One region of the Agarivorans sp. Z349TD_8 genome, then DNA from elsewhere that is predicted to be linked to it. Evidence: predicted binding sites of a transcription regulator. Region 1 holds the regulator's gene; each other region holds the start of a gene.
The links. Region 1 encodes FliA, which starts transcription of late flagellar genes. Its sites were predicted from a motif close to CTAAAGNTNNNNNNNNNNNNGCCGATA; they were not measured.

Region 1 (10,705 bases):
TTGCTGTTGTTCTAGGCCCAAATAACCATCTTTACGAACAATATGAGACCAATTCAATATCAATTGAATTTGGTTCTGTACATTATCTTGCGACTGAAACCAAACCTTCGGTATCACTTTCAGAGCTTGCACAAATTGTTTGCTCGGCGTTTGTAACATCACCGCGCCGATAGTCCCCCCCAATACAATTGTTAATGCATGTACATTGACTAAATCGTCTAACGACCCACCAGCAAAAACATGACCAAACCCAACAGCTGAGAACGCTAAAATAACGCCAAAGATGCTAAGTTTATCCATTACCAATTTCCATAACTATCGCTTCAGAAAAACGATCGAGAGGCATTTGATTGGAGGCGAGTCCAGCACTTGCGACGGCCTGTGGCATACCATAAACAACACAACTGGCTTCATCCTGAGCCCAGATCGTTGAGCCTTTATCTTTCAATAAACGGCAACCATCTCGCCCATCAGCCCCCATACCAGTCAAAATCATGGCTAAAACGTCGCCCTGATGACTTTTCGCCAAAGAAGCAAAAGTAATATCGACACAAGGTTTATAGTTGACTTTGTCATTGCCATCAATAATTCGTAAGCGACCATACTGACCGCGAGGCTCAACTAACATCTGTTTGCCACCGGGTGCGAGATAAGCACAACCCGGTCGCAATTCATCTCCATCCTCGGCCTGCTTCACATTAACCCGTGACAGTGTATTTAAGCGTTGAGCAAATGCAGCTGTAAATGTAGCTGGCATATGCTGAACTAATAAAATGGGCTTAGGAAACCCAGCCGGCAACTGCGTTAAAATTGTTTGCAAAGCCACCGGACCACCGGTAGAGGTCCCTATCGCGACTAATTTATAGCGTTTTCCTGAAGGTTTAAACACACCAGACGTACGAACCTTGCGCTCTACCGAAGGTTGGCTGCTTGCCGCGGTCGTCGGCCTTAGTGGCGTCCGGGCGCTTGGCGTCAAAGGTTTGTCGGCTCGGGGAGTCAGACTCGATGGCGCTCGACGCGCTATCACTCGGCGTCTGGCAATGGCCTTTACTCGTTGTTGTAACAAGCTGACGGCTTCTTCACGATCACGAGCAATGTCTTCAAATTTTTTGGGGATAAAATCAAGTGCACCAGCATCTAGAGCATCTAAGGTCGCTTTAGCACCATCGTGGGTTAACGATGAAAACATCAGCACTGGCGTGGGATGTTTGGCCATAATTTCTTTTACAGCCGTAATGCCATCCATAACTGGCATTTCAATATCCATGGTAATCACGTCAGGTTTTAAACTTGCAACCATTTCAATGGCCTCGCGGCCATTCTTAGCTGCACCTATCACCTCAAGGCTTGGGTCAGCGTTAATAATCTCGCTGACTCGACGTCTGAAAAAACTAGAATCATCAACAACTAATACTTTTATTGCCATACTCAATTCTTTTTAAGGGCTGTGCTCGGCGTTATAACTTACGAGCGTAGCGTTTTAGTAAACTAGGAATATCGAGTATGAGTGCGATACGACCATCACTGGTAATCGTCGCCCCGGCCATTCCAGGGGTACCTTGCAATAACTGGTCAAGCGCTTTTATCACAACTTCTTCCTGCCCAATGAGGTTGTCAACGACAAATCCCACCTGTTGTTGGCCTATCTGTACGATAACCACATGTCCTTGAGAACTTCTCTGTCCAGATTGACTATTACGGATCAACCAATCTTGCAAATAAAATAGAGGTATAGCTTTATTACGGACAATAACGGTTTCCTGACCGTCAACAACATTGGTTTTGGTTAAATCCAGATGAAAGATTTCATTTACACTGGTGAGTGGTAAAGCAAAAGTCTGTTTACCTACATCAACCATCAAAGTGGGTAGAATAGCTAACGTTAATGGTACTTTGATTTGTAAAGTAGTACCGCCTCCAAGCTTAGAATCAATATCCACAGAACCGTTCAGCTGGGTGATACTGGTTTTGACCACATCCATGCCAACACCACGCCCCGAAATATCAGAAATCTCAGTTTTTGTCGAAAAACCTGGTGCAAAAATCAAACTATAAGCATCTTTGTCTGGCATTCTTGCCGCCGCATCGGCATCTAAAACACCGCGCTCTATAGCGATAGATTTAAGCTTATCTGCATTCATCCCCGCGCCGTCATCTTCGATCATCAGCAAGATATGATCACCCTCTTGCGAGGCTGACAAACGAATGACACCAGTACGCGGTTTTCCTGCCGCTTCACGTTGGTCTGGCATTTCAATGCCGTGATCAACCGAGTTTCGCACTAAATGCACCAGTGGATCGGCTAACGCTTCCACTAGGTTTTTGTCTAAATCGGTATCTTCACCGACCAATTCCAAGTTAATATCTTTCTTCAAACTACGAGCTAAATCACGAACGACTCGAGGAAAACGACCGAACACCTTCTTAATAGGCTGCATTCGAGTTTTCATCACTGCACCCTGTAAATCAGCGGTCACAACGTCAAGGTTAGAGGTCGCCTTAGCCATATCCTCATCATTACTGGTTAAACCAAGACTAACCAAACGATTACGGACTAAAACTAATTCCCCAACCATATTCATGATTTCGTCGAGAGTACGGGTATCGACGCGAACCGTCGTTTCCCCCTGAGGGGCTTGTTTGGGCGCTGCTTTTGCCGGCTCAGACTTGGCTGGAGCAGCAGCTTTCGGAGTAGCTGCAACTTTTGTTGGTGCAACTTTCTTCGGCTCGACCTTCGGGGTGACTTCGGGCTTGGCTGCCGCCTTAACCTCAGGCGCTTTACCGGCACCATGCAGCTGATCTAATAACTTTTCGAATTCATCATCGCCAATTTCGTCACTGTTCGTCGCCGTTTCCACTGGCGTAACAGCGGCAGGTTTAGCACTTGGTGCTTTAGAGCCATGTAGCTCGTCGAGTAGCTTTTCAAACTCATCATCAGAAATATCGCCACCACTCGCAGTTTCGCTAGGGGCTGCAGCACTTACCGGACTCGCTTGAGAAGCCGCTTTTGGAGCACCAGAGCCATGCAACTCATCGAGTAAGCTTTCAAATTCGTCATCAGAAATATCATCAATACCAGTGCCAGTAGCTGATTTACTCTCTGGAATTTGCTCGGGCTCGGGCTCAGATTCCGGCTCAACCACCACCTGATCTTCTGAAGCAGGCCGAGATAATTGATGCAATCGCTCAATAAGCTCTGGCGAAGCTGGTGTTAAAGGTTCTCTTGCTTGCACCTTAGCAAACATATCATTCACGGAATCAAGTGCTTCAAGTATGACATCCATTAACTCTGATGACACCCCGCGGCCACCGTTACGTAATGTGTCAAACACATTTTCCGCACCATGACAAACGTCAACGAGTTCAGTTAATGATAAGAAACCAGCACCACCTTTAACGGTATGAAAACCCCTAAATATAGCATTCAATAAGTTACTATCATCAGGACGTTTTTCTAGATCAACAAGCTGTTCAGAAAGCTGCTCTAGGATCTCTGCCGCTTCTACCAGAAAGTCTTGTAAGATGTCTTCATCTACATCAAACGACATGCGCTACTCCCTTAAAATCCTAAACTAGACAACAAGTCATCAACATCGTCTTGATCGTTAACAACGTCATCCCTTTGTTCTTTATTAATTATAGGGCCTTCTGCTTCAACACCCGATTTTTTATCATCTTGACCAGGAGCGACATCCACCATGTCAGTGCCAAACAAGGTGAGCATCTCAACTAAATTCTCTTCAACCTCCTGAACTAAAGTGATCACCTTTCGAATCATTTGCCCGGTAAGATCCTGAAAATCCTGTGCCATTAAAATTTCAGTAAGCATGTTACGTAGTTTATCGGCATCAGATGAAGAACTAGTCAGAAAAATATCGATTTGGTGACACAGCGCTTTAAATTGGCCTAACTCAATTTTCCGATCCATCAAATTTTGCCATACAGGCATAATATCATTGATATCATTGGTTAATTTATCAGCAATCGGCAAACCCGACTCGACTGCATCCATCGTTTTATTAGCAGCTTGATCGGTCATTTCGATGACATAATTTAAACGTTCTTTGGCATCGGGGATTTCTTGGTTCGCGAGTTCATTGATCCGAATATCCAATTTGAAATCATTTAATGAATCGTGAAGTTGACGAGTGAGCTGGCCAACTTTATCAAACAGCAAGTTAGCTTTTGGAGCACATAGCTCACTGACTAGTTGGTTCGCCTCGGCGACCTTTCCCATTTCAAGTAGCATCACCAGTTGTTGCGCATCCGCTAATGAAATAATCGGAGTATCGGTGCTCACGCGTCTTCCTTTTATTGTAATCTTTCGAAAATCTTATCGAGCTTCTCTTTTAAAGTAGCTGCTGTAAAAGGTTTTACAATATAACCATTTACTCCGGCTTGTGCGGCTTCAATAATCTGTTCACGTTTCGCTTCCGCGGTGACCATCAATACAGGCAGGTGAGCTAAACTCTCATCGGCACGAATGTTTTTCAACAAATCGATACCTTCCATACCAGGCATATTCCAATCAGTCACTACAAACTCAAAATCGCCACCCTTAAGCATTGGTAGCGCGGTGTTACCGTCATCGGCCTCATGTGTATTGTTGAAACCTAAATCTCTCAACAAGTTCTTAATAATCCTTCTCATTGTTGAAAAATCATCAACAACCAGAATTTTCATATTTTTATCCAAGGTACGTCCCCCAGCTGGATGTTTTACTAGCCCACAAACGGGTCACAAATTTATGTAATACATTATTATGCCTTAATAAACACAATTTTAGTCCATCTTTTATAAGTTTTGTAAGGATGAATTTCTCTATTGTGTCCAATCTCGCATTCGAGTTTTCACTCTGGCAAGCGCTTGACTATGAATTTGACTCACTCTCGACTCACTAACGCTTAATACTTCACCAATTTCTTTAAGATTAAGCTCTTCATCGTAATAAAGCGATAATACTAAGGCTTCTCGTTCAGGTAGCCCTTTGATGCACTCCGCCAAAGATTGTTGAAATCGTTGATTTGCAAAACCTTCGAAAGGACGATTTTGCTCGCGACTTTCTTCGTTAGAAATGACATCCTCGTTTACCCCAAGGTCCTCAATGCCTAAAATTCGCCCGCAATTAACATCCGCTAGCATCGTATGGTATTCGCGAAGAGAAACCCCGAGTTTTTCAGCAACTTCAGCGTCTTTAGCGTCACCATTTTTTTCTCTTTCAACAGCAGCTATAGCGTCACTAATCGCGCGACTATTTTTATGTACAGAACGCGGAACCCAATCGCCACGGCGTATTTCATCAAGCATCGCGCCGCGAATTCGGATCCCTGCATAGGTTTCAAAGCTAGCACCTTTAGAGCCATCAAAATTACGAGCGGCTTCTATCAGCCCGATCATTCCAGATTGGATTAAATCATCCACAATAACACTAGCCGGTAACCTAGCCATTAAGTGATGGGCAATCCGTTTAACCAAAATGGCGTGACGCTCCACTAACGCATTAGTGTCGTTAACGCTGGTATTGGCGTAGGCGGCAACTTTATTCACTAAGCTGCTCTCTATTCTTGCGTTGTCCAAATTCGAGAAGATTCTCGATGAAAAATTCTAAATGTCCTCCCGCTTGCTCAGGTATCGGCCAAGTAGCCGCTTTGCTGGCTAAAGAACGAAATGCCAGAGACGCTGGTGACTTAGGATAGGCTTCAACCACAACACGTTGTTTGCGAACGGCCAATCGGACATTGTTATCATAGGGAATACAAGACACTAACTCGAGAGTGGCATCTAAAAATCGTTCCGTCACCCGAGTCAGCTTGGTAAATAACTCCTGACCTTCTCTTAAACTACGAACCATATTGGCAACTACTTTAAATTTATACACCCCATGATTATTAGAGAGTAGTTTAATCAGGGCATAAGCATCGGTAATTGACGTTGGTTCGTCACACACGACGACTAAAATATCTTGCGACGCTTTTGCAAAACTCAACACCATATCAGAGATGCCCGCTGCGGTATCAACCAGCAAAACATCTATCGGTGTTTTCATACTACTAAAAGCGCGAATTAAACCTGCATGTTCCGCAGGGCTTAATTCAACCATGGATTGAGTTCCTGAAGTTGCTGGCGCAATCAGAATCCCATTTGGTCCCTCAACTAATACTTCGTCAAGAGTGCACTCTCCCGATAGCACATGCGACAGATTTTTAGTCACGCGCAGCCCAAGTAGCACATCAACATTCGCCAAACCTAAGTCCGCATCAAGGACCATGACTCGCTTGCCTTGACCCGCCATTGCAATTCCCATGTTAAGCGTCACGTTGGTTTTACCAACCCCACCCTTTCCACCAGTCACTGCGATTACTTTCACATTATTTTTTTGTTGCATCATTCGTAAGCCGCTAGCTTGATCAAAATCATTATGTTTAGAATACATCCGAAACCTTCTGTTGTTCGGTTTCACTAAACCAAAAGTGTTGCTGAGAATGCTTATCTATCACCGACAAAGCTTGCTCAACTAATTCGCTAGGCACCGCCACTGCAATATCTTCTGGTACTTGCTGACCATGAGTAACGTAACTGATTGGTATAGCATGACGCAAGGTTACATTTAACACTTCACCTAACGCTAAACTTTCATCTAATTTAGTAAGTATGGTACCAGCCAAAGGAATTCGCTTAAATTGATTTACAGTTTCTTCAATTACCCGTCGCTGAGCATTGGCTGACATCACCAAATAATTACGGATATTAACTTGGCTATTTTTGACTAACTTGTCTAATTGTTCATGTAGACGGATATCTCTTTGGCTCATACCAGCGGTATCGATTAAGACTAACTTTTTATCTTTAAACTGGTATAAAAGCTGGGACAACTCAGCTTCATCATTCGCCACTCGAACTGCACAGCCCATAATTTTACCATAAGTTGCCAGTTGCTCATGAGCACCAATACGATAAGTATCTGTGGTAATCATCGCCACGCTATCGGGGCCATGGCGCATAGCAAACTGCGCAGCTAATTTGGCGATAGTGGTTGTTTTACCGACCCCCGTCGGGCCCAATAAGGCAACCGCTCCACCTTTTAACAATATTTCATCTTGGCCGACAGGGAGCTGATTTGCCAGTAATTCCCGTAAATGCTGCCAGCCTTCTTGTACGCCTAGCTCTTCGGGGATATAACCAGCCACCTGATCGGCCATATCCTCATCAAAACCAACCAACTGTAACTGTTTGATTAACATCGCTCGAACAGGCTCTTGCCGCTCAACTTCCTGCCACATTAATCCCGACACTTGATGTTCCAACAACTTTCGCATCGCCGCCATTTCTTTCTTTAATTCACCCACTTCACTGTGATTCGCCTCTGCGCTTGGCGTTGCAATACGGCTTGCCGCAGGTTTGGCTGCTGAACCTTGCTGTATCCACCCTTGCTGCTGAGCCAAGGAGCGAGGAGCCTGAACGGTTCGAGGCCGTTGCGATTTATTTAAGCTGGATTGTTGCAAATTTTCTTGCTGACGCTTTTGATGGCGCTGCATAAAATTAGTCAAATTATCTTTGAGGCTCGCATTTTCGTCAAAATCATGACCAAGCTGTTGGTTTGTTGACGTTTTAGAACTGTGCTTAGGTTTGACGGACGATAAATTGACGCTATCATCGGCTAACTCTCGTGATGAGTTTTCTCCCTTAGCATTAGTCTTGGAAGGCTCCACCGCAGCAACAATCTCTATGCCTCCGGTCACCTTTTTGTTGGACATGATCACGGCATCACTACCAAGAGTCTCTTTCACCTCGGCTAACGCGGTCCGCATGTCTTTTGCAAAAAAGCGTTTCATTTTCACTGGTCACCTTCCTTTTGCTTACCCATTGGACCTATTGCCCAACTGAACTCACAATACGTATTTGTTTATCTTCCGGCACTTCTTGATACGACAGTACACGTAATGCAGGCATTGCTGTTTTAACGAACCTCGACATACTCGAACGCAATATACCGGATGTCAATAATATCGCTGGTTGGCCTGCTAATTCTTGATTTTGGCATGCTTCAGTTAAAGATACTTGCAGTTTTTCGGCCAAACCTGGTTCCATTCCTGCACCATCGTTACCACCTGCCTGCATAGATTGATGCAATATTTGCTCCAAGTCTGGTGACAAAGTAATGACCGGTAACTCTGCTTCACTACCAATTAGCTCTTGAACGATTAAACGTTTTAAAGAAATACGACAAGCTGCGGTCAGAATATCGGCATCCTGGCTCTTCGGTCCGTATTCCACCAAGGTCTGAACGATACTCCGTACATCCCTAATTGGCACCCCTTCACTCAGTAAATTTTGCAGCACTTTAACAACAGTAGATAAGTTCAGGGTATCTGGGATTAAACCTTCAACAAGCTTAGGTAAACTATTCCCTAACATGTCTAACAAATTTTGTACTTCTTCATGTCCCAATAAATTAGCTGCATTATTGGTTAACAATTGACTAAGGTGGGTGGCAACCACTGTCGCCGAATCAACAACCGTATAGCCAAGGGTTTGGGCGTGTTCACGCTGCTCGGTTGCAACCCAAGCCGCCTCTAAACCAAATGCAGGATCGGTGGTTGGCTGGCCTTCAATTTTACCAAATACTTGGCCCGGATTTATCGCCATTTCTCGATCATGGAATACTTCAGATTCACCATAAGTAACCCCCATCAAGGTAATTCGATATTGATTCGGACCTAAATCCAGATTGTCACGAATATGTACCGCTGGCACCAAAAAGCCTAAATCTTGAGATAACTTTTTACGTACACCTTTAATCCGAGCAAGCAATTCTCCGCCTTGAGTCTTATCAACTAGCGGGATTAATCGATAACCAACTTCCAGACCAATCACATCAACTGGTTGTACATCATCCCACCCCAACTCTTTAGGCTCATTACTATTACGAGGATGAGAGCTGGCTGGCTGTAAGGCTGTATCTGCAGCTTTTTTAACATCGGCTTTATGCCGTAACCACGCGGTCACCAAACACACCGCAGCACAACTTAAGAATGCCAAATGCGGCATTCCCGGAACAATCCCCATCACCAATAAAATAGAACCACAGATAATCATAACCCGTGGATCTTTAAACAGCTGCAAGCTAACTTGCTCGCCCATATCGGCTTCGGTATTTTGACGAGTCACGATCAGAGCAGCAGCGATAGATAGTAGTAACGATGGAATTTGCGCGACTAAACCATCACCGATGGTTAACAGAGTGTAAACTTCTGCCGCTTGCGAAAAACTCAGATCGTGTTGGGCCACACCAATAATGAAACCACCTAAAATATTAATAAAAAGAATCAGGATCCCAGCAATCGCATCGCCCTTTACAAATTTACTCGCGCCATCCATCGATCCATAAAAATCGGCTTCGCCAGTCACTTCACTACGACGAACACGTGCCTGCTCTTGGTCGATAATGCCAGCATTAAGATCCGCATCAATCGCCATTTGCTTACCCGGCATCGCATCCAAAGTAAAACGCGCGCTCACCTCGGCAATCCGACCCGCACCTTTGGTCACCACAACAAAGTTAATGATCATCAAGATAAGAAAGACCACCAAGCCGACAGCATAGTTTCCACCAATCACTACCGAACCAAAGGCTTCAATCACATTACCCGCAGCATTTCCGCCATTGTGTCCTTCCAAAAGGACCACTCGAGTAGATGCAACGTTTAGGGCTAAACGCAATAAAGTGGCAACCAGCAGCACCGTAGGAAATACCGCAAAATCCAAGGGTCGCTTGGTATAGACTGCAACCAAAAGCACCACCAAGGCTAAGGAAATATTAAATGCAAACAAGATATCCAGTAGCCATGCCGCCATTGGCAGAACCACCATGCCAAGGGTAGCCAATACCACCATTGGCGTACCAAAACCTTTGATGAGACTGGCATCTATCTTTTTGAAGTCTTGAAGCTTCAAGCTAGTGAGACGATTAATGATTTCCATAAATGACGAAATACTGACTGTAGAGCAAGAGATAATCTAGAAAAGCAATAACTAAGCCAACAACAAAGGTACACCTAGAGAAATCATAGAATTGAACTTAGTATCGCAATTCGTCGGGGATAGGTAAATCATCAGCCACAGGTTTAGGTCGTTGTCCTCGGCCTTTACGATACTGTTCCAACTGGAACACAAAGGCTAATACTTGAGCCACTGCGACATATAGCCCATCAGGAATATCCTGACCGAGCTTCGTGGTATGGTACAGAGAACGCGTTAAGGCTGGCGCTTCTAAAATAGGGACTTCGTAATGACGAGCGATCTCTCTGATTTTCATCGCCACCTCATCCACACCCTTAGCCACCACTTTCGGCGCCCCACCCGCCTTGCTGTCATACTGAAGCGCAACCGAAAAATGAGTCGGGTTGGTGACAACCACATCCGCTTGCGGCACATCTGCCATCATACGACGAGCAGCCATTTCCATTTGCAAACGACGGATCCGCCCCTTAACTTCAGGGCTTCCTTCCATATTTTTGTGCTCGTCTTTCACTTCCTGCTTAGACATTTTGAGCTGGTTATTGTGATTCCATATCTGGTAAGGGACATCAATGATAACAATAATAATTAAACTACAAACCAGCGCTAACAACATCCATTGCAACATATCTAAAGCATTGACAATAGAGCCCGGAATTGACTGTAGGCTTAAAGACAAGATATCGGC
Region 2 (10,705 bases), 1.6 Mb from region 1:
AACTCAACCGCAACTTTTTCCGGAGAGTCGAGTAGGCCATCATTGCTGCTAAACAAGAGTCTTTTAGCTTTGTTTAATTCGCCTTTGGTCGCGTGTACTCTTGCTTGACTGATCCCTTCGAAAGCATCGAAATTAAAGTCTTCGTCTTTGCCTTCTTCTCGTCTGGCATGAAACAGCACTGAATTTACTTCTTGTAGTAAGCGGTTTTTACGGTATAGGTCTTCTTCGCCTTGGGCTTCATCAATTAAACTTCGTACATAGTTACATAAATGATGTGGCCCCCGATGAATAGAGCGGCGTGCCAATTGCAAAATAGTTGAGAATGTTTCTTTCGCTAAACTCAGTTCTCCAGCATCAATCGCTAGCGAGGCCAATAGTTGTTGGCGTTCAAGGCTGTTTACGGCTAATTTAGAAGCTTTTAGCACGGTTTCCAGGGCTTTTTCGATATTTCCCTCAGCGCGGTAGGCTCGAGCTAACCAGTCATATGCGGTGAGTAACAGTGGGCTTTCTGCGATGGAGCGGCTGAGCGTATCAATTGCTTTTTTATTTTCATCGAGTAGCAGATATACCCGGCCTAAGGTCGCTTTGGCCCAAGTTTGTTTTCGCTCTTTTAGGATCGCCTCTAACGCTAGTTTGGCGTTTTCATATTCCCCTAAAGCAATTTGTGCTTCTACCTTTAAGTTTTTACAGTAGTTGCTGTAACGACTCTCTTTCTCGATTTGTTGGTCACATAGCTCAATTACTTTGCTATAGTTTTTATCGGCCAGTGCGTGATAAATATCACGTAAGGACTGTCTTTTCAGGTGGGCTCTGGCTAAGCGATTGTGTAATTGAAACTGTGAAAATGGTTTGGTAATAAATTCGTCAGGTTCCATTTCAAGTGCGCTGAGCACCATACTCTTATTATTATCACCACTAATAATAAAAAATAATGCATCCACTTCGAGTAGTTTGCTGACGCGTAACTCTTCTAGTAATTGTCCGCCGTTTTTACCTGTACCTAGATTATAATCCACCAATAGAATGTCGAACTTTCGTTTTCGGCAAGCTTTAACGGCCGCTTCTCCAGTTGTCGCAAAATAGACATCGCTTGCTCCAAAGTTTTGTAGCATGGCTTTAAGCATCACTTGAAAAGCGCGCTGGTCATCAACGATGAGTATTTTTTTTCCGCTATAGTTGTATTGCGTTGCCATTACCGTGTTATCTAATCCTTTTTCGATATCCTAGCACAACTTTGCCAAGGTTGAAGCTGTGTAAGTATAGCGGCCTAGCTGCTTAAGCTTATCATTTATAAAACCTTGCCAAACTAGCAGTGCTTGATTTACTATTAAGGCGTTGATGAGTTTTTTAGCTTGTCAACACTGAGTCAAAGCCAAACTTGGAGTGATCCAAGGTCGGAAAGTTACAGATCTTGAGAATTATATTCTTAAGATGGCTGGACCGCCTTAGTTGAGTGGTTTTATTTACAACATTGTTGTTTAACCTCTCAGTGAGTTAGTCTATTTACCGTTTATTACTTTCCGTATTTGGTTGGAACGCCAAGCTAAGTTAGCTTGGCGTATTTGTTTGGCGCTTAGTCCTAAATATTTTCTCGTTCTATCTTCTATCTTCTGTTGCAAATCTAACTACTGATTTTCTGTCTTATTTTAAAATCTATTCATGAGCGGTTTACTTGGGTTCGGTTAAAATGAAGGTTAACCTGATTGTTGTGCAGCATCGCCATAACTTAGTGAGCATATTACTTGCTCGGCATTACTGAGAGGTTATCAAGCATGATGCTAAATTTAAGACATAAAAAAAGACACCTAAAGTGTCTTTTTTTATCAAGATGGTGGAGGGAGGTGGATTCGAACCACCGAAGCTTTCGCGACAGATTTACAATCTGTTCCCTTTGGCCACTCGGGAACCCCTCCTGCTTGTGGAGCGGCATATTACCAGAACTTGTTAAGCTGTAAAGTAAAAAAGGCGATAAATTTTATAGCTTAAGACTGTTTGCTTAATATCTGTTCATTTCGTGAATGTGAACTAAAGTTTTGTGTCTTTCTACCGATATAGGTAATCAGTAGAAGGGGGCGCAATGTTAGTTGAGCAGATAAGAAATCATAGTTTGTGTGATGAGTTGCAGTTAGGCGATACGCTTAATCGTTGCTCTCAGCAGGGTGATCTTGCTCATTTTCATCTGCTATTGAGTATGTTGAGCCAAAACGTTTGCGATCAGGCTCAATTTTCCATGCAAAAACCTGCGGCCGAACAAGTACAGCAAGATCTGCGAGCTCAATTGCAGCTTCGTGAAGCTCGCCCTCTAATTGCTCAGGCTGATGAGTTCGAAGTGCAGGCGAATTGGAGTCAGCATTTACAAAAGGGCTCAATTGATACGATTCGTTTGGAGCAAGCCTTAAATGGTTATGCCGCCTGCGCGGACGATACGCTCGATGGAGTTCGTGAAGAGGTCATGAATAACGTGAGTCTACTGACGCGGTTAAAACATGGCGCGGCTAGTAAACCACTGCAAGTCATACCCGATGTAGAAGTAAAAGGTAGTGAAATTTATCAAGTACTAAGCAACTTCGATTATTCGAAGCCGCTTAAAGTTAAATATTATAATTAGCGAAAAACTACAGTTCGATTCCCGTAAACAAATACTTTCTCATCGAGCACTTGTTGCATGGCGCGACTTAATACCGACTTTTCTACATCTCGCCCAGCTTTTGCCATTTCTTGCGCGCTGTAGGTATGGTCAATATGAATCACGTGTTGCTCTACGATAGGACCTTCATCTAGATCGTTATTCACGAAGTGAGCGGTAGCGCCAATGATTTTAACCCCTCTATCGTAGGCTTGTTTATAAGGTTTAGCACCAATGAAAGCTGGCAAGAACGAGTGATGAATGTTTAAGATCTTATTGCTGAACGCCTCGACAAATGTTGGTGTGAGGATCCGCATGTATTTAGCGAGTACCACATAGTCGGGTTGATATTGTTGGACAGTTTCAATGATCAGCTGTTCATGTTGCTCACGTTTTAATCCTTCATGACTAATGTAATGGAAGGGGATGTCAAATTTCTCAGTGAGCGCTTGTAGGATATCGTAGTTGCCTACAACTGCGGCAATTTCAACATTCATATCACCGTATACGGCTTTCATGAGTAAATCGCCTAAGCAATGTGCTTCTTTGGTGACCATGATCACGATGCGCTTGCGTCCGGCCCCGACTAAACGACGGGCGCTGCCAATAGGTAGTGCATTGTCTAAATCAGCGAGCAAAGTTTGGTCGTTAAAATAGCCTTCTAACTCGGTACGCATGAAGAAACGTCCCACTTCATTATCGACAAATTCGTTATTTTTAATAATGTTGAGTTGATGCTTGGCACAGATGTTGGTAATGGTTGAGATTAAACCTTTGGCATCTGGGCATTCGGTTAAAAGAATTTTTCTTTCCATGGTGTTTTCGATTTATTCAGCTTTAAAGTTAAGATTTTTTACAGCACTGTTTCAGTTTCTTCCCGCTCCCGCAGGGGCACGCAGCATTGCGAGCCAAGGGTGAAGGAGAAAATACACCATCGGTATAAAACCAATGTTCAGCAATTTTTGTGAAATTAGAGCGTTCATGCAAAATATTAAGTTGGCCTTGCTCGCGAAAATGAGCTTTAAACTCCACAATTCCGCTGTTGCCATCGAGTCGGTCGCAACTAAATAAAATTTCGAGTTTCTCCCATTGTGTCGCTTCCTCGGCGTTGAGTGCTAAGGGCTGCTCACTTGGACGAAAGTCCGGATGATGGCTTTGCCATAAGTAGTTCGCATCACCCAGAGTATAGGCACTATAGCGGGAACGCATTAGTTGCTCACAATGAGTCGGGCTTGATAAGCCGCTGATATAGGGTTGACAACATTGAACAAAGTTCAAGCCGCTACCGCAAGGGCAAACTAACACTCTGGAACCTCTAATTTGACTGAGGGCGAAGTGTAGCAAGAAGTTGGCAATAACACAGCTGAAAATTGCTTAGAGTTCGTTCGTTAGCGGCTTTCTTTTAGGCGGTGACTTTGAGATGTCGAGCAATAGAAAGTGAAAACTTGTATTGTAAATCGTTTTTTTTTAAGCCTTCATCTGCGATCTATGGCTGGCTTGCTTAGGGACAAGTTAATCTTTGATAAATACATGTTTTGGTTAAAGCTAAGGCTTAAACGAGTTAAGCTTAAACGAGGTATTATGATTGCTAGGGAATTGAATTTGCGTACTAAATTTGTAATTGAGCCTTTGCAGCTTGGTTTGGCAGAGGCACTGCAAAATAAGATTGATTTGAAGACCAAGCCACAAGGTTCTTTGGGCCAATTGGAGTCATTAGCTTGTCAGTTAGGCCTGATACAGTCGACCCTTGAACCTGTGATCCAGCGCGCAAAAATGATTGTATTTGCCGCCGACCATGGGATTGCTTTAGCTGGGGTGAGTGCTTATCCACAAGCTGTGACGGCGCAAATGGTGCAAAACTTTGTGGAAGGGGGTGCGGCGGTTAATGTATTTTGTCGCCAGCACGGTTTTGCTTTTGAGATTGTTGATGTTGGTGTTAGCCAATTACTTTCAGAAGAGGGGGTTGCGTGTTGTAAAGTGGCAGCTGGAACAAAAAGTTTTTTAAGTTCAGACGCGATGACCCAAGCGCAATCGGAGCAGGCGATGGAGGTTGGAGTGGCTAGAGTTCGTCAAGCGGCCTTAGAGGGATCTAATTTATTGGCTTTCGGTGAAATGGGGATCGCCAACACAGCCAGTGCAGCCGCGTTGATGGCTGGTTGTTTGGGACTCCCGGTTAGCGATTGTGTTGGACGAGGCACTGGTTTAGATGACCAAGGTTTGGCACATAAAGTTGCGGTATTAGAGCAAGCAATGAACCATCATCGCGGAGATTATACGGCCGAACAATGGTTGGCGAAGGTTGGCGGTTTAGAAATAGCGGCCATTGTGGGGGCGATGCTTGAAGCCGCGAGTCGGCGGATGGTGATTTTGGTGGATGGTTTTATCTGTTCAGCTGCAGCGTTGGTTGCTTATCAAATCAATCCTCTGGTGAAACAATATATGGTGTTTTGCCACCAAAGCGCGGAACAGGCACATCAGCGTTTATTGAAGGCGATGGATGCTCATGCCTTGTTAGAATTGTCCTTACGTTTAGGTGAAGGGAGCGGCGCAGTATTAGCTTATCCCTTGGTTTGTTCCGCTGTCGCCTTTCTCAATCAAATGGCCTCATTTGAATCGGCAGGGGTGAGCCAACAGCAGGGCTAGCTAAGGTCCAAGGCTATTCTTGATTTTGCATGCAGAGAACATCTAGGCCATCGGTTTAAATCAATCGATGGCCATTGCTGCAAGTCGTTAATATTGAAAAGCAATCCTCGGTCGACTTGATATGGCTTGGCTCGACCGCAACACTGGAAGCGCTGAGTTAAGTGAGTTGTGCTTTCCTTGCCTGTTGGCAACCTTCGATGGCAGGGGCCAGCAGTTCTAAGGCGCTTTGATTACAAGCGGGCAGGCTGGCGGTGGATTGTTTGATTGGCGTCACTCGTTTTCCCCAGCGAATAACGGCCGCTCCCCAGGTGAGTCCTGCGCCAAAAGCTGCTAATAAGACATTGTCACCGGGCTTAATTCGACCTTGCTCTAAGGCTTCACATAAGGCGACAGGAACCGTTGCTGCTGAGGTGTTTCCGTATTTTTCAATGTTGATCATGATGTTTTCATCGGGGGCGCCAATTCGTTTGGCGAGAGCGTCGATGATCCGTAGATTGGCTTGATGAGGCACGATGAAGTTAAGTTCATGATTAGCAACTTGTGCCTGAGCCAAGACATTGCTGGCAGCTTCTCCCATACCTTTTACGGCACGTTTAAAGATTTCGGGCCCTTCAAACTGGAAGTTGTACAGGGTATCTACACCGCTAAAACGTTTGCGGTTGGTACCAAAATCCGCAATTGATAAAATTTCCCGTTTTTCACTGTCACAACCTAACTTAGCGGCTAAAAATCCAACTTTTTCTGGATCATCATTGGCTTCGATGATCACCGCTCCGGCACCATCACCGAATAACACAGCAGTATCGCGCTTGGTCCAATCGAGCAATTGACTGAGGCGCTCGGCACCAATTAACAATATTCTTTGCATTGCTCCTGTTTGAATTAAGGCCGCCGCAGTTTGTAGGCCGTAAACAAAACCGCTACAAGCAGCATTCATGTCAAACACGGCCGCTTGATCGGCATGTAGTAGCTGTTGCACGCGACTGGCACTGTTTGGCACTGTTGTTCCAGCTGTGCAGGTACACAAGATAATTGCATCGAGTTGTGCTGCATCTAAGTTTGCCGCAGCGAGAGCTTGCAAACCTGCATTGGCAGCTAGTTCGGCGATATCCACATGCGATATACAACGCTCTTTAATACCTGTTCGGCTACTTATCCACTCATCGGATGTGTCGATAAAAGTACTTAAATCGTGGTTAGATAGACGTGCAGGAGGCATACATTTGCCCCATCCGGTAATTTCGGCGTGATACATAAAGGCTAGAAACTCTCATACTATAATGTGCCAAGGATTATGCCTGATGCATGCTAAATAGCCAAATTGTCTGATTCTTGAGCTTGACTGGTTGGTTTTATGACTTAAGCTAGATATCCCAGTTTGAGTCTATTTTTTCAGACTTAAGTGTAGGCAAATTGACTGCTTGGTTTGGGCTCATGGATAGCTTATAAGCTCTGGTATAACTAGATTGAGGTCTTATATGACGGTGACAGGTCAACAATTCGCGTCAGCATTCCCAAACGACGATAAAATTGAATGCTCGCGCTTTAATCACCTTACTCGCTATTTTGAACTAAGCATTGATATCTGCGCCGATCCCTTGACTCGGCTCGCTTTTGCTTCTGAACAGATAGCGGCCTTGCCGCTACTTAAAAAAGTCGCGGTAAATGGTGAGCTGGATGATATAGCCGTGTTTTTCGCTGAGATGTTTATTTGGCCATTGAGTGACATTTGCGAAGTGAGAGCCCCAGTTCCCTTAAGGAGCGAGGAATGGTTATTACTCGATGCGGATGAGGTAGGACACTCATGAGTGTTCAGCCCTAGTTTGGGGGAACGCTCACGATAAATATGCTTGATGCGACTTATGGTGAGCGACTAGTCGTCTTGTTAATGCTCGCAAGCTTTTGTTTTATTAATAATTTCATTCACGTAAACAATCGCTTGCTTGCATTTATTAAGCTTGCAGTGAACCGTATTGTCGAGCTGCCGTCACAACTATTATAAATAACGAGCTTGAAGGTGTTGTTTAAAATACTGGCTATTTAAGTTTTCGCCAGTGGCGCGGCTGACTAGTTCATCGCTTGGGTAGAAACTGGCTTGTGACCAGATGTTTTTTTGTAACCAGGCAAAGACCGTATCGTAATTACCGGTTTGAACTTGAGCGGGTACCTCCGGATGTTGTTTCACCAGCGCTGTGTGAAATTGTGCAGCATACATTGCACCGAGTGAGTAGGACGGAAAATAGCCGATTAAACCAGCAGGCCAATGCACGTCTTGCATGCAGCCATCTTGGTAATTGCCTTGTGTAGATAGTCCTAAATACTGTTGCATTTTGAGATCCCATAACTCCGGGATATCAGCCACGGTAATTTTTTGGGTAATCAGGTCTCGTTCTAATTCGTAGCGCAACATGATGTGTGCAGGATAGGTCACTTCATCGGCGTCAACTCGAATATAACCGGGCTGTACCTTAAGGTAGTGTTGTTTGAGCTCGCTTAAGCGCATTGGCTGCTGATGGCACAAATGCTGATTGACTAAGGGGAGTAGTTGTTCAATAAATGCCTGACTGCGACCCAATTGCATTTCAAAGAATAGGCTTTGGCTTTCATGAATGCCCATTGAGCGGGCCTGACCCACTGGTAGATCGAGGAAATCTAAAGGTAGATTTTGCTCATAGCGAGCATGACCCGTCTCATGCACTATTCCCATCAGCGAGCGAGTAAAGTCTTGTTCTTCGTAACGGGTGGTAATTCGAACATCCTGAGGGACTCCACCACAGAAGGGGTGAGTACTCACATCGAGGCGACCATGATTAAAATCGAATTGCAGCTTCTTCATCACTGCTAAGCCGAGTTGCTTTTGTTTATCACTGGCAAAGGGCGCATTGAGCTGAAGCGCGGGCCAACTTTTTTGTTGTTCGACGACCTGTTGGATCAGTTGGGGGAGCCAGGCGTGTAACTCACCAAATATTTTATCCAAACGCTGCATTTGCATGCCGGGTTCGTAGAGATCAAGCATCGCATCATAAGGGCTTAACCCAGTTTTATCGGCTCTGATCTGCGCTTCTTCAATGGCTAATTGCATCACCGCTTGTAGGTTAATCTGAAAGGCCTTCCAGTCGTTGTTGCCACGCTGTTCACGCCAAGCGTGTTCGCAATGTGCGGTTGCCAAAGATTTTGCTTTGACGAGATCGCTGGGGAGGGCAGTTTGCTGTTGCCAATGACGTTTCATTTCTCGTAACGAGGCCTGTTGTTGCGGATTTAGGTTTAGTTGTTTGGCTTGTTCTAGCCATTCTGGCATTGCTGAATGGGTGGACTTTTGATGGATTAATACGGCGAGTTCTGCCAGTGCTTCGGCACGGGCTTGATTTCCACCATTAGGCATCATTGTCGCTTGATCCCAGCTACAGATAGCATTTAAATGCGCGAGCTTAGATAGATGTTGAAAGTGCTGGCAGAGTTGTTGGTAAGCGTTGGGCTTTGTCATAATTATTCCTTGGTCGATGTGAATTTAACGGATTCGGCGAGCATGACGTTCGCGGTTATCGAGTTTTTGTAATTCACTTTTTTTCAGCAGTACGTAGATGGCACCGCTGCCACCATGTATGGCCTGAGCACTATGTATCGCTAATACCGATTCAATTTGCGGTAGCCAGCCACTCACGTAGCTTTTTAGTAATGCTGGTGGTTGGCTATTTGCGCCTTTGCCGGTAATGATTAATGCGCTACGAATGTTTAATTGCTGGCACTGTTTGATGAAACTTATAATTTCGTTACGCGCTTGCTCAAGGCGAAGTTTGTGTAAATCTAACTTGGCTTGGATTTCATATTTGCCCAAACGGAGCTTCTTGAATACACCTTGCTGTAGTCCAGATTTTTTGTAACTGACGGGATCGTCGGGGCGTAATAGTTTAACCTGTTCCAGTGAAAGGTAATCTTGATGACTCGCTGCCTGTTGTTGGGCTGCTAATTGACGAGCCTGCTTTGCGGCGGAATCTAAAGTTGCACTACTGCCGATGATGGCGTCTTGCTTTAAGGGCTTGATTCCAGCAACTTCTTGCTGAAATAGATCAAATTCTTCAGACATAAAAGAACTCCTGAACAACGAAGTCCCTTCTTTATAGATGAGAGCATGCAGCGGCGCAACCGCTGCGTTCGCTTATTTTTGTGGTGGTTCGCTTTGGCTGATTTTTTTTAGGAAATAATAAGTATAAAAAATCATCAAACCAATTGTAATCGCGATCACCGAAATAGACATTAAACCAATGCTATTACCAAACAGTAAGTCTAACCAAAGATCCATGCTAAAGATTCCTTCTTATGAGGTCACCTGAGCATAACTTGGTTGAATATTAGCCAAATTGATAGTGATCAATCTGTGTTTGGATCAACTTCACGAATTACATAACCTTGTTGTTCTAAATTACTGAGTAAGCCTTGTTCGCCATATAGATGCATGGCACCAACGACGACAAAACTGGTGTTATTGAGTTCGGTGAGTTGTTGCAGCCATTGCTGGTTTCGCTGGTAGAGTAATTTATTGATCACCATTTCGGCTTCTTGTTGGAACATTGGATCTTCACCAAGCAGCGCAAATAGTTGTTGGTTATCCCCTTTGTTCCAGTATTCCACGAGTTGATTGAACATCTGAGGAACCTGTTCGAATTCATCGAGAGTTTGCTGTAAGAGAGGAATTTGAATACTCTCAAGGCTGCTTAAAGCTTCCAATTGTTGTTCAAAAGTCTCAAGTGCGATAATTGGCTTGTATCGTTGTTTTGCTTGTTCGATGAAGTGAAGATCAAGTCCAAGCTCAGGTTTAAAACCTAAGGCTTGCATTTGCAATTGGCTGAGTACAATGGCGGCATACCAAGCTCGCATATTGCTAAATAGTGTTTCGGAAATACCTAGTTGTTGGCTACGTTGCTTTAACAGTTGCTGATAATGAGGGCTTAAATCATCGTTGAGGCTGCGATTAGCCGGTTGCAGTGTTCTGGTGTTCAGCATTTGCTGATCACTCGCGCTTAGCTTTGTGATATCAGTTTCGATGATCAGTTGTTGGCTGTGCTTAAAGGCATCGATAAATGCTGCAGGTAGTGGATAAAACTGCTCGCTACCTAAATGGATCGAGCCGAACAAATAGAGGCGTTGTTGTGCTTTACTGGCCACCCAGAGTGAAGGCTCAGCAGCCAGCTGAGTACTCGAAAGGATTAGTAACAGCGAACCTAAACGCTTTATCCAAGTTGACATAATAAATCCGTTATTGAAAAGGTAAGCCATTTTATCATGCGTACTTAACTTTTTCTGAGTATTGCATCGAGCCAAGTGACTGGTAAACAACGACGCAATAAAGCAAACAGATGAGTGGGGGAGGTCACATAGTAGCGAACTTTCGGGCTTGGCGCTTCTAGGGCATGCAGTAGTGCGTTAAATACAGCGCTA
Region 3 (10,705 bases), 570 kb from region 1:
GCAATTGATCCTGGTCCCCTGCCTGATCATGCTATTGGTACTTCTAATCGACAAAAACTTCAAACCGATTGCCGAATTGGGTACCGCCATTGCTCAACGTAGTGCACACAAATTAGATCGGATCTATGTGACCAATCAAACTCGAGAGCTGTCCCCCTTAGTGGATGCTTTAAACCAGCTTCTAGTGCAGCTGGAACAAGCTTGGCAACGGGAAAAACGCTTTACTCGTATGGCAGCTCATGAACTAAAAACCCCATTAACCATCTTACGACTCAATGCTGAAAACGCTATTCTTAGTGAAAATCCACAGCAACTAAGGCAAGATTTAGATAACATTCTTAAAGGCATTGATCGTACCGATCGTTTGTTACATCAACTACTCACACTTGCCAAAGTGGAAAGTATCACAGATTTAATCAGCCAAAATTTTGATCTTGCCAAAGTTCTACAGCAAGCTTTAGCAGATTTAGCCCCCATTGCACTGCGCCAACATCAAGAACTCAGTTTTGAAGGCGATAGCTGTTACATTGATGGTGATGAAATACTATTAAGTATTTTATTTAGGAATCTAATTGATAATGCAATCCGATACTCAGGAAGCCACAGTGAAATTGACGTCAAACTGAAGGCGCAAGCCAATGACATCGAAGTCACGATCAGTGATAGTGGTACGGACATCAGCCAAGACACCAGAGAGAAACTATTTGATAACTTCTATCGGGCAAATACCGAAAAAGGCGATGGTGCGGGTTTAGGGATGTCGATTAGCCGAGATATTGCAGAGCTACATCACGCGACGGTACGCTTATTACCGCGCACTCAACAGCATAATACCTTTCAGGTTCGTTTTAATCAAAGAAGCTAAGTATTTACGCCTAAGTTGACGCTGTTAATGCTCGTCCTCAACAAGCTGCTCGCAGCCTTTAGCTGCGGGCGACATTCGCTAGGCGATTAGCTGTTGGCTCTTGAGTCATAAAGCGCCACCATTACAGCACATCATAGAAATTTAGAGTAGATCTTTACCTAAGGAAATAACCACTCGGCGATTTCGTTCGCGACCTAAGGTATTATCATTACTTGCGACATGGCGCCGCTCACCATGACCCGCCACCTCGATCACGCTGTCGTCTAAACCACTCGATTTAAAAAAATCTTTGATTCGCTTGGCGCGTTTATCCGACAATTCTTGATTTGTCCATTTACCACCATAACTATCGGTGTAAGCATCAACCAATACAACATCAATGTCTGGGTCATTCTTGACATAGTCACCAATCAATCTTAAACGTTGTTTAGAACGCGGAGTCAACTCGTTACTATTGGATTGATAAGTCAAAACCGTGAAGGCGATATCATCGAATGAGTAAGGTAACAATCGCCCCACACACTTCAAAAAATCGTTATATTGTTGCTTAAAGTTAACCGATGAGATCCCCACCGATGTCGTCGCATTATTAGCATACCAATCGTCAAAATAAAAAGTGGGGATATTACCGTCTTCTAATTCGCTCAGCATTTGCCAAGCTGGCTGGGCATGCACGTAACCGTCAAATTGCTGGTAAAAAGACAATTCACTAATTTTTTTAGAACTTGCCCCAGGTTTCCACATCGGCGGCACACTGCGTAATGAAACCTGATGCGTCTGCGGCGAAATTTTGTACATGTCTAAGTAGAAGTCTAAATTAACATTCTTCGAGGCGCGACTAACAAAACTAGCGATCCCAAACGATGGAATAAAATGGTCCATACGACATTCAATAGGAGATTGGCTGGACATGACCCAGGTTGAATCGTCCATTGATGCTGAATAGCTGCGTACACTAGCGTGAGTGACCGTCGTCCCAAGCGCCAAAGTTAACAATAAATAAGGTTTCATAGTCGCAAATCCTCTGTTCTCCTTAAAATATCGGCCAAAGGCCAATTATCTTTAAAGCAAATTCGCGATTCTTTGCTGCTTTTGTAATAATGCGCGCCTCAGTAAATACTATGCCAGATTATGACCATTACAGAACACAGCTCTCAGCTTATGTCGAACCGCTTTCGAGGGTATTACCCGGTTGTTATCGACATTGAAACGGCAGGCTTTAATGCCAACACCGATGCATTATTGGAAATAGCGGCTTGCTTACTCAGCTTCGATGCAAATGGCGAGTTATATGTACTCGACAGCGTGCAATTTAACGTTGATCCCTTTGTGGGAGCAAACTTAGAAAAAGCTGCTTTAGAGTTTACCGGTATCGATCCCACAAACCCGCTCCGTGCTGCGGTGAGTGAAGAGTTCGCACTAAAAGAAATGTTTAAGCCAATTCGTAAGGCCTTGAAAGCCCACGGCTGTAGCCGTGCTGTCATGGTGGCTCACAATGCCGCTTTTGATATGAGTTTCTTTAACGCTGCGGTTGAGCGATGTCGGATCAAACGTAACCCTTTTCACCCTTTCGTGAGTTTTGATACCACAAGTTTGAGCGCTTTAGCGCTCGGCCAAACCGTGTTAGCGAAGGCCTGTCGGGAAGCTGATATTGAATTTAGTAATCAAGAAGCTCATTCGGCACTTTACGATGCGCAAAAAACCGCAGAACTATTTTGCAAAATAGTAAATAAATGGCAGACCTTAGGTGGTTGGCCGCTTCCTATTCCACAAGATACCCCTGAAGAACCATAGGATCTCATTCATGTTTAACCCCGTTGTTGTTTCCGTTTGTTTAATGCTAATACTTAGTCTCATGCGGGTAAATGTAGTATTAGCGCTCACCATTAGCGCGTTAGTCGGAGGCCTCGTTTCAGGACTGCCCCTGGCGGAAACAATTTCTAGCTTCGAACAAGGTTTAGGCAATGGTGCTCAAATTGCTCTCAGTTACGCCCTACTTGGTGCTTTTGCTGTGGCAATATCTCGCAGTGGACTGACTGATTTTATTGCCGAAAAGATTATCAGCCGCGTAGACAAACACCGAGAAAGCCGCTTAAGCTTAGTGAAATGGTTGATGTTAAGCGCCATCATTCTCATGGCCATCGCTTCGCAAAATCTGGTGCCAGTGCACATTGCCTTTATCCCCATTTTAATTCCACCGCTGATTGGTGCTTTAAATCAGCTAAAAATCGATCGCCGTTTAATCGCTTGCTGTTTAACTTTTGGCTTGGTTACAACCTATATGTGGTTGCCAGTTGGGTTTGGTGGCATCTTCCTAAATCAACTTTTATTTACCAATCTACAAAACAATGGTTTAAGTATCGATAAAGCACAACTTCCCTTGGCTATGACCATCCCGGCTCTTGGGATGGTTGTCGGCTTGCTGAGTGCGATTTTTATTTCTTATCGTAAACCACGCGAATATCGTAGTGATATGCTTAAGGCTTCGGCGAGTTCCGCGCCTGCAATGCCGACTCAAAAGCTGTTGATTAACATTATTGCTATATTCGCAGCTCTGGCGATTCAGCTTTATAGTAACTCGATCATTATCGGCGCTTTAGCTGGCTTTCTATTATTAACGACAGCATCAGGGATCCGCCCTCAAAACAGCCAAGATTTATTCATTGAAGGCGTAAAACTTATGGCTTTGATTGGCTTTATTATGATTGCCGCAGCGGGCTTTGCCGCCGTAATGAAAGAAACCGGTGGCGTACCCGACTTGGTATCGAGCGCCGCAGATATGTTAGGTAGCAATAAAATGTTAGCCGCAGCAGTATTACTGATTGTGGGTCTGTTAATCACCATGGGGATCGGCTCATCGTTTTCAACGATCCCGATTATCGCCGCTATATATGTCCCCTTAGCTATTTCTTTAGGATTTTCGGAACTGGCAACCGTTGCTTTAGTGGGAACAGCGGCGGCACTGGGTGATGCGGGTTCACCGGCATCCGATTCAACTTTAGGTCCAACGGCGGGATTAAATAGTGACGGCCAGCATGATCATATTTGGGATACGGTTGTACCAACATTTATCCACTTCAACCTACCATTATTGGTATTTGGCTGGATAGCAGTTATTGTTTTATAAAAAGTGATAACAATCTGATTTACTGGTGATTTAACGACTCGCGTCTGACGACTAATATTTTATGGGAACACCAACTTGACCAACTTTGAAATACCGCTCGATAAACTACAGCCTACATTTAATTTGGCTAATGTGACTCCCAATAGTCATCACCAATGGGCAGACTTAATGCCTTTGGCAAAAGCAAGCTTTGATTATTTTTTGTCACAAGCTCCTAGTCTGCCTCTCATGCTATGCCAAGCAGCCAGTTACCTACAACATCAGTCAATACTTCAAGCCCTGTTGCGCTCACCAACCATAACCAGCGCGCCTCCATCAAACTATGTCATGTTGTACCGGCCAAAAACGCCCTATCAGCCCAGTTATTTTCAGCTTAAAACAGGCTCTCTACCGTTATTTAAGCAACTCATGCAACAACTAAACGAACTCATCAGAGCTGAGCCAGCATCGAGCATAAGCGTACAAGCTGAAGCCAATGAGTCGCTATTTATACAGCTACACAGCTGCCAGCAACAACTCGGCTTAGTTGATGCTGTTCAAGACTTATATCATGCTTTAATTGAACAACAGCCGGCGAATGATATTTCAGCTTATTACAAAGTTTGGCAAAGCCAACATCAGCCAATACTGTGTCCAGAGTTTTCAAGAGCTGCTCTGTTTGGCTCAATTCGCAGTGGTAGCTCTGCTGCCGATTTAACAGGCATCGACTTAGGTTTGTTCCAACAATCTCCGCACGGTGTATTTGTGCTCAATAGTGATGATGTTATAGCAGATCCCGGATTGTGGTTTGAATTAAAGGCTTGCTTAAAATCATCCCGTTTGGATTGGTCTCGAGCGAAGAGTCACAAAGCGACAATGATACCAGAAGCCTCAGACTTCAAACCGAAGCTCGTATTACTCGGTGAGCCGATGGCTATCTCTGCTCTGTTAGAACTCGACCCAGAAATATATCAACTCAGCTTGATTGAAACCGAACTACCCAGTGAAGTTGAACTAAACAGTGTCAATATCGAAGCCTATCTAAGTCAGATTAATGCTACGCTGAGCGATACGAAACTAGCACCACTCGATGCTAAACTTTATACTTCGGTACTTGGTTATGCCTCACGCTTGTGTGAACATAACGACTTGCTCAGCCTCGATATTCTCCACATCATCAAGCCACTTCGTTTATTGGCCCATTTACAGCTGAACCATAATGCCGAGGGCTTCGCCAGCGCATTAAATACACTACATAGAAACATCAATAGCCAGCAACAATTTAGTGATCTAGCATATCGAGATCAACAAACTAAGATTGAGCTTTCTGGTGAAAAAATAGGTCAAATCAATGGCTTATCAGTTATTGACTTTAACGGTCTCGGTTTGTCTTTTGGAGAGCCAATCCGGATCACTGCGACCGCTCACCAAGGCGAAGGTGATTTTACCGATGTTGAACGCAAAGCTGAGCTAGGCGGCAATATTCATGCAAAATCCATGATGATTATTCAAGGTTATCTCAGCGAGTTATTTGCCAAAGAACACCATTTCCCGCTGTCTGGTAACATCGTATTTGAACAATCTTATCATGAGATCGATGGTGATAGTGCCTCAATGGCGGGCGCTTTGGTGATGATGAGCGCATTGGCGAACCTTCCCATTAAACAAAGCTTCGCCGTAACCGGAGCGCTCGACCAAAAAGGTAATATTCTCGCAGTTGGTGGGCTTAACGAAAAAATTGAAGGCTTCTATCGGATAGCTCAACAAAGTAAGATTGCAGGCCCCTTTGCATTGATACTTCCCAAAGCCAACCTTAATCAGTTAAATTTGAATCACGATGTGATACAGGCCTGCACTCAAGGTAAACTTAAGTTGTTTGCTATTGAGCATATTGAACAAGCCGTTCAGTTACTCTTTAATCAACCTGCCGGTGATGTATATGATGCGCAAAGTGTCTATGGACAGATCCATAGAAACATTCATCCTGAAGGCCAAAACAACAGTTTTTTCGCTTACTTACTTAGAAAAATACTCGGCGTATTCAAACTCTAACAAATTTATTAGTCATCGGACTTGTTTAGCGCACACCTGTTCGCTAAAGTAGCGGCAAATTTTTTAAAGGTTTAAATCATGACTCAGGTTTCACAAAAAGATCTAGGTAAAACTAGCTATGAACGCCAAGAATTACTCGACTGTAGCCAAGGTCTTTTATTTGGTGAAGGAAATAGTAAGCTTCCTGCCCCCAATATGTTAATGATGGATCGCATTCTCAAAATTAGTCATGAAGGTGGTGAATTTGGAAATGGTGAAATTATTGCCGAATTAGATATTGATCCAGATTTATGGTTTTTTGGTTGCCACTTTCCTGGCGACCCAGTGATGCCAGGTTGTCTCGGGCTCGATGCGATGTGGCAGTTAGTTGGGTTTTTCTTAGGTTGGAGTGGCGGTCCAGGAAAAGGACGAGCTCTGGGTGTTGGTGAGGTTAAATTTACTGGACAAGTCTTACCCACAGCAAAGAAAGTGACCTATAAAATCCAAATGAAACGCGTAATCATGCGCAAATTAGTGATGGGTATTGCCAATGGTATTGTAGAGGTCGATGGGCGAGAAATTTATTCCGCAAATGACCTGAAAGTTGGTTTATTTACTGACACATCAAGCTTCTAAGTAAATCATCTCCTATAAAAAAGCCCTGTTAACCAACAGGGCTTTTTTTATTCATTAATGATTGTCTAATCCTGAAACGCGTTCTTCAAGCGCCTCGCGCCATCCTCCGTACCAATGCCCTCTCGCGTCAACTCCTCCGTACGGACAGGTCTCCTTAGAACGACCAGATAACCCTGCTTGATAACCTTTGGCATGCGCTCTTTCTAAACGATCGCGTTTTTGTCTTTTCATAGACTATTCCTCATCAAGATCAGAAAATAAACCAGCGGTCCGTTTAGGACCACCGTTCTACTATCGCCTATCGTTTTACAAAGATCAAAAACAAATTTTTAAGTATTCGCTAAGCATTTGATCTTTTTGTTACAACCAACAAAAAGATTAACGTTTTTTGAAGCGTCTCACATAAATTAAGGGTAATAACAATAAACCAAACCAAGAAACGCCTGCACCTTGGCGCTCATAAGACGCTTCTTCAAGCATTGGGCAACGAGCAATATCATTGATATCAGTGACTACAGGGTTACGCTCTAAACGCAGTAACACGGGTCTCGGATTAACACCATGAATAAGGTCATCCGGTGTTTCGTAGTGATACCCACTCGCGTAAACAGTGCCGTCATCGAGGATTTGAGAAGCATACTCAATCCGATATAGTGGCATCCGTGGTTGTCCGTCTTGTTCATAACAAGTTAAGGAATTGAGGCTCCAGTTATAGGTACTTTCACCATTCTTATAACGATCAAAATCTAGCAAAATTGCACTCTGCCAACGAGTCGTACCACTATAAGAAGGCTGTTCTTCACCATCCGCATCAACCCAACCGACAATCAAATTATCATTATTAATATCACTAAATTCGCTATTAGCGCCATTAAATGGCAAGTCACGCAGTGGCCAAACCACTTGTTGATAAGAACTAGAAGCTTGATCATTATCATAAACAAAAGCTTCTACTGGGCGATTACGTGATTTCACTTGCGTATAACGCAAGTTGCCAACCATCAATTCCGCATCATTAACGGCATTTGCCCAAGTATGTGAGACCGAGTCTTCAAAGTCTGCACTATCACCACCGATGTTAATGTTAGGAATTTGATTTAGTGAATAACTTCCATCGTCATTTGCGCTATAAAATACCGCTCGTCCGCGAGAACCTACGGTTGAATCATAAACATCGTCAGAAGAGATCCCAACAAATATATCCGCATGACTGTTGTAGTCCTTGATGAAATTATAATTGGGTGCATCGCCATATTGAGAACGAACGTAACCTTCAACCAAGGGCACGCCTTCCACCGCATCGCCATCGTCGGCGTTAGTAATATCCCACACCCAAGCCTGCGTATTAAAACCAGAACAGCGATAATAATAATCCTGGTCACCAGTTTGACATTCGCCAAAACTATCGCTATTCGAGTAACTAACACTACTCAAACCAATCACAAGCGTCTTACCGTCTTTCTGAATGACTTGTAAACCCGACGAAACACCACCTTTGTCGCTACTCAATTGTCCATCACTACTAAATGGTGTTGGTAATAAAGTAATTTTGGCATCGTCACTAAGGCGCAGCGCAAACCCGCGTTGAATAAACTCTCGAGTATAGACCGCGCTAGAGCCATTACTAAAAGGTGCGGAATCGTAACCGACAGCCCAACCAAGCGAACTATTAATTCGATTCACTCGAGTATCTGTCGTATAAGTTTGCTGACTACTATCGTCAAAAATGAACAACTTATCGTTAACGGTGTCCCAGGTCGGGATCTCACTGTTAGTTCCGTTAAGGTGAGTCCCTGTCACATTGCGCTGCGCAATGAATGCTAATACATTAGACTTATATAAGACCGAGGCTTGATTAAATAAGCGATGTCGATAGGTACCATAAAAACTATTGTCACCTTCAAAAAACAGATCACATACTTCTACAGCATATTGACAGCCGTAGTCAAAACTAGTGCGGTCGGAGAAATCATAAAAACGAAATGGGCTACGAAAAGTTAAGGCATTGCCCGCAACATACTCCCCATCCTCACTAACAGCGGTGACATTAAAACTGCTATTCGCTTCTGCTAAGCCATTCGCCATTTCAATAGGAATTTCTTCAACCAAATAGTACGCCTCAACTTGCGCGGCATGGACCATACCAGCAGAAAGTAATAAGGGCGCAAATACCAGCGATAACGAACGATTAATAATAGACTTCTTCATGAATTTTTTAATTCTTCCAATTCTTCCCAACGTGAATAAAGCACTTCTAATTCTGTTTCAGCTTCATTCAGTTGGCTTAGGGTGGTCTGAACCAAACTTTGTTCTAAACTATAAAACTCTGGCTCATTTACTTGTTTTTGTAGCTTTTCGAGTAAGTTTTCGGCAGCTTCTAACTTTTGAGGCAATTGGTCAAGCTCAAGTTGTAATTTATAAGATAACTTTTTAGTGGGCTTAACACTACGGCTACCCACTTCTGTTTTCTGTACCGAGTTGCTGCGTTGCCCTTGCTGCTGTTGCTCGATATAAGTCTGTACTTCCGAATAGCCGCCGACATAAGTATCGACTTGCCCTTCACCGGGAAAATACCAAACATGACTGGCAGTATTATCGATGAAACTTCGATCGTGACTCACCAACAGTACAGTCCCCGGATATTGGCTCACTAATTCTTCCAATAACTCCAGCGTTTCGACATCGAGATCATTGGTTGGTTCATCAAGCACCAATAAATTTGCTGGTTTTAAAAATAGCTTGGCGAGCATCAGGCGATTTTTTTCACCACCAGACAATGCCTTGACCGGGGTAAACGCACGTTTTGGGTGAAACAAAAAATCTTGTAAATAGCCCATCACATGGCGCTTCCCACCATTGATCTCGACCTCCTGTTTACCACCGGCCAAATTATCGATAAGTGTTTTCTCGGGATCAAGTTCTTGGCGATATTGGTCAAAGTACGCAACACTGAGTTTTGTGCCTACCTTCACATGACCGCTGCTCGGCTGCAACTGGCCGAGTAATATCTTAATCAATGTAGATTTACCACAACCATTGGCACCCACAAGGGCAATTTTGTCACCGCGCATCACCAATAAATCAACCGGAGAGATAATTGGCTGTTGATTAGGGTAACTAAAACTAATGTTCTCGGCTTCAAAGACTATTTTCCCTGAACGCAAACCATCATCGATTTGCATCTTGCTGGTACCCAAACGGTTAACCCGCTCTCCACGCTCGTTACGCATTGCCTTAAGTGCACGAACGCGCCCCTCGTTACGGGTTCTACGGGCCTTAATACCTTGACGGATCCAACTCTCTTCCTCGGCGAGGCGTTTATCGAATAAGGCATTTTTCTCTTCTTCAACCCGCAACCATTCGATTTTACCTTCGAGATAGGCATCATAGTTACCGGGCCAAGAAGTGAGAACGCCACGGTCAATATCTACAATCCGCGTGGCAATTTTTCGAATAAATGCTCTGTCGTGACTAATAAAGACAATGGTGCCTTTAAAGTTAATCAAAAAATCTTCTAACCACTTAATCGTCGTGATGTCTAAGTGGTTCGTGGGTTCGTCTAGCAACAAGATATCCGGCTCACCGGCCAAGGCTTTAGCCAATGCAACTTTACGTAGCCAACCCCCAGATAAACCCTGTAAAGGCTTATCACCATCCAATTTCATGGTTGTAAGTACTTTTTGGATTTCACTATCAAATTGCCAGCCATCAACGACATCAATATGATGCTGAACATCTTGCAAACGTTTTAGTAATTTTTCATCACTACCATCCCCAATATGGTTAGCTAGGTGATGAAACTCACTGAGCAACTTACCGATATGTGGCTTACCTTCAGCAACATAATCAAAAATACGTTGATCACTGGCTTGCGGCGGATCTTGTTGTAATCGAGTAATCACAACATCATTCACCAACTGCCGTTGCCCAGAATCGAGTAATACGGCACCTTCAATCACTTGTAATAAAGAGCTTTTACCTGCGCCATTACGGCCGACCAAACATACTCTTTCTGACTTATTAATTTGTAAATTGGCTTTGTTTAGCAGAGGTGTATCACCATAAGC

Region 2: ACRRS1_RS15620 (VC2046/SO_2500 family protein) is a predicted target of FliA. The motif match lies at 2,026-2,052, and genes of this name have one in related genera.
Region 3: ACRRS1_RS11025 (flagellar protein MotY) is a predicted target of FliA. The motif match lies at 1,905-1,931, and genes of this name have one in related genera.

The regions. Positions count from the first base shown of each region.
Region 1 is NZ_CP194037.2:1,856,759-1,867,463, reverse strand. Features, by position in the region: gene ACRRS1_RS08485 (flagellar motor protein) at 1-300, opposite strand, end outside; gene ACRRS1_RS08480 (protein-glutamate methylesterase/protein-glutamine glutaminase) at 293-1,426, opposite strand; gene ACRRS1_RS08475 (chemotaxis protein CheW) at 1,458-3,548, opposite strand; gene ACRRS1_RS08470 (protein phosphatase CheZ) at 3,560-4,300, opposite strand; gene cheY (chemotaxis response regulator CheY) at 4,312-4,695, opposite strand; gene ACRRS1_RS08460 (RNA polymerase sigma factor FliA) at 4,822-5,547, opposite strand; gene ACRRS1_RS08455 (MinD/ParA family protein) at 5,540-6,433, opposite strand; gene flhF (flagellar biosynthesis protein FlhF) at 6,423-7,832, opposite strand; gene flhA (flagellar biosynthesis protein FlhA) at 7,870-9,981, opposite strand; gene flhB (flagellar biosynthesis protein FlhB) at 10,079-10,705, opposite strand, start outside.
Region 2 is NZ_CP194037.2:3,458,758-3,469,462, reverse strand. Features, by position in the region: gene ACRRS1_RS15630 (response regulator) at 1-1,193, opposite strand, end outside; cyclic di-GMP riboswitch class I at 1,362-1,448, shown strand; tRNA gene ACRRS1_RS15625 (tRNA-Tyr) at 1,830-1,913, opposite strand; gene ACRRS1_RS15620 (VC2046/SO_2500 family protein) at 2,078-2,608, shown strand; gene purU (formyltetrahydrofolate deformylase) at 2,605-3,441, opposite strand; gene ACRRS1_RS15610 (YchJ family protein) at 3,470-3,931, opposite strand; gene cobT (nicotinate-nucleotide--dimethylbenzimidazole phosphoribosyltransferase) at 4,229-5,269, shown strand; gene ACRRS1_RS15600 (ketoacyl-ACP synthase III) at 5,427-6,524, opposite strand; gene ACRRS1_RS15595 (hypothetical protein) at 6,748-7,077, shown strand; gene ACRRS1_RS15590 (carboxypeptidase M32) at 7,266-8,753, opposite strand; gene smrA (DNA endonuclease SmrA) at 8,778-9,353, opposite strand; gene ACRRS1_RS15580 (DUF3149 domain-containing protein) at 9,426-9,569, opposite strand; gene ACRRS1_RS15575 (TraB/GumN family protein) at 9,638-10,513, opposite strand; gene ACRRS1_RS15570 (SDR family oxidoreductase) at 10,558-10,705, opposite strand, start outside.
Region 3 is NZ_CP194037.2:2,425,025-2,435,729, reverse strand. Features, by position in the region: gene ACRRS1_RS11030 (ATP-binding protein) at 1-865, shown strand, start outside; gene ACRRS1_RS11025 (flagellar protein MotY) at 1,007-1,876, opposite strand; gene rnt (ribonuclease T) at 1,997-2,659, shown strand; gene ACRRS1_RS11015 (Na+/H+ antiporter family protein) at 2,670-3,992, shown strand; gene ACRRS1_RS11010 (AAA family ATPase) at 4,068-6,023, shown strand; gene fabA (bifunctional 3-hydroxydecanoyl-ACP dehydratase/trans-2-decenoyl-ACP isomerase) at 6,102-6,638, shown strand; gene rmf (ribosome modulation factor) at 6,693-6,869, opposite strand; gene ACRRS1_RS10995 (DUF3466 family protein) at 7,017-8,846, opposite strand; gene uup (ATP-binding cassette ATPase Uup) at 8,843-10,705, opposite strand, start outside.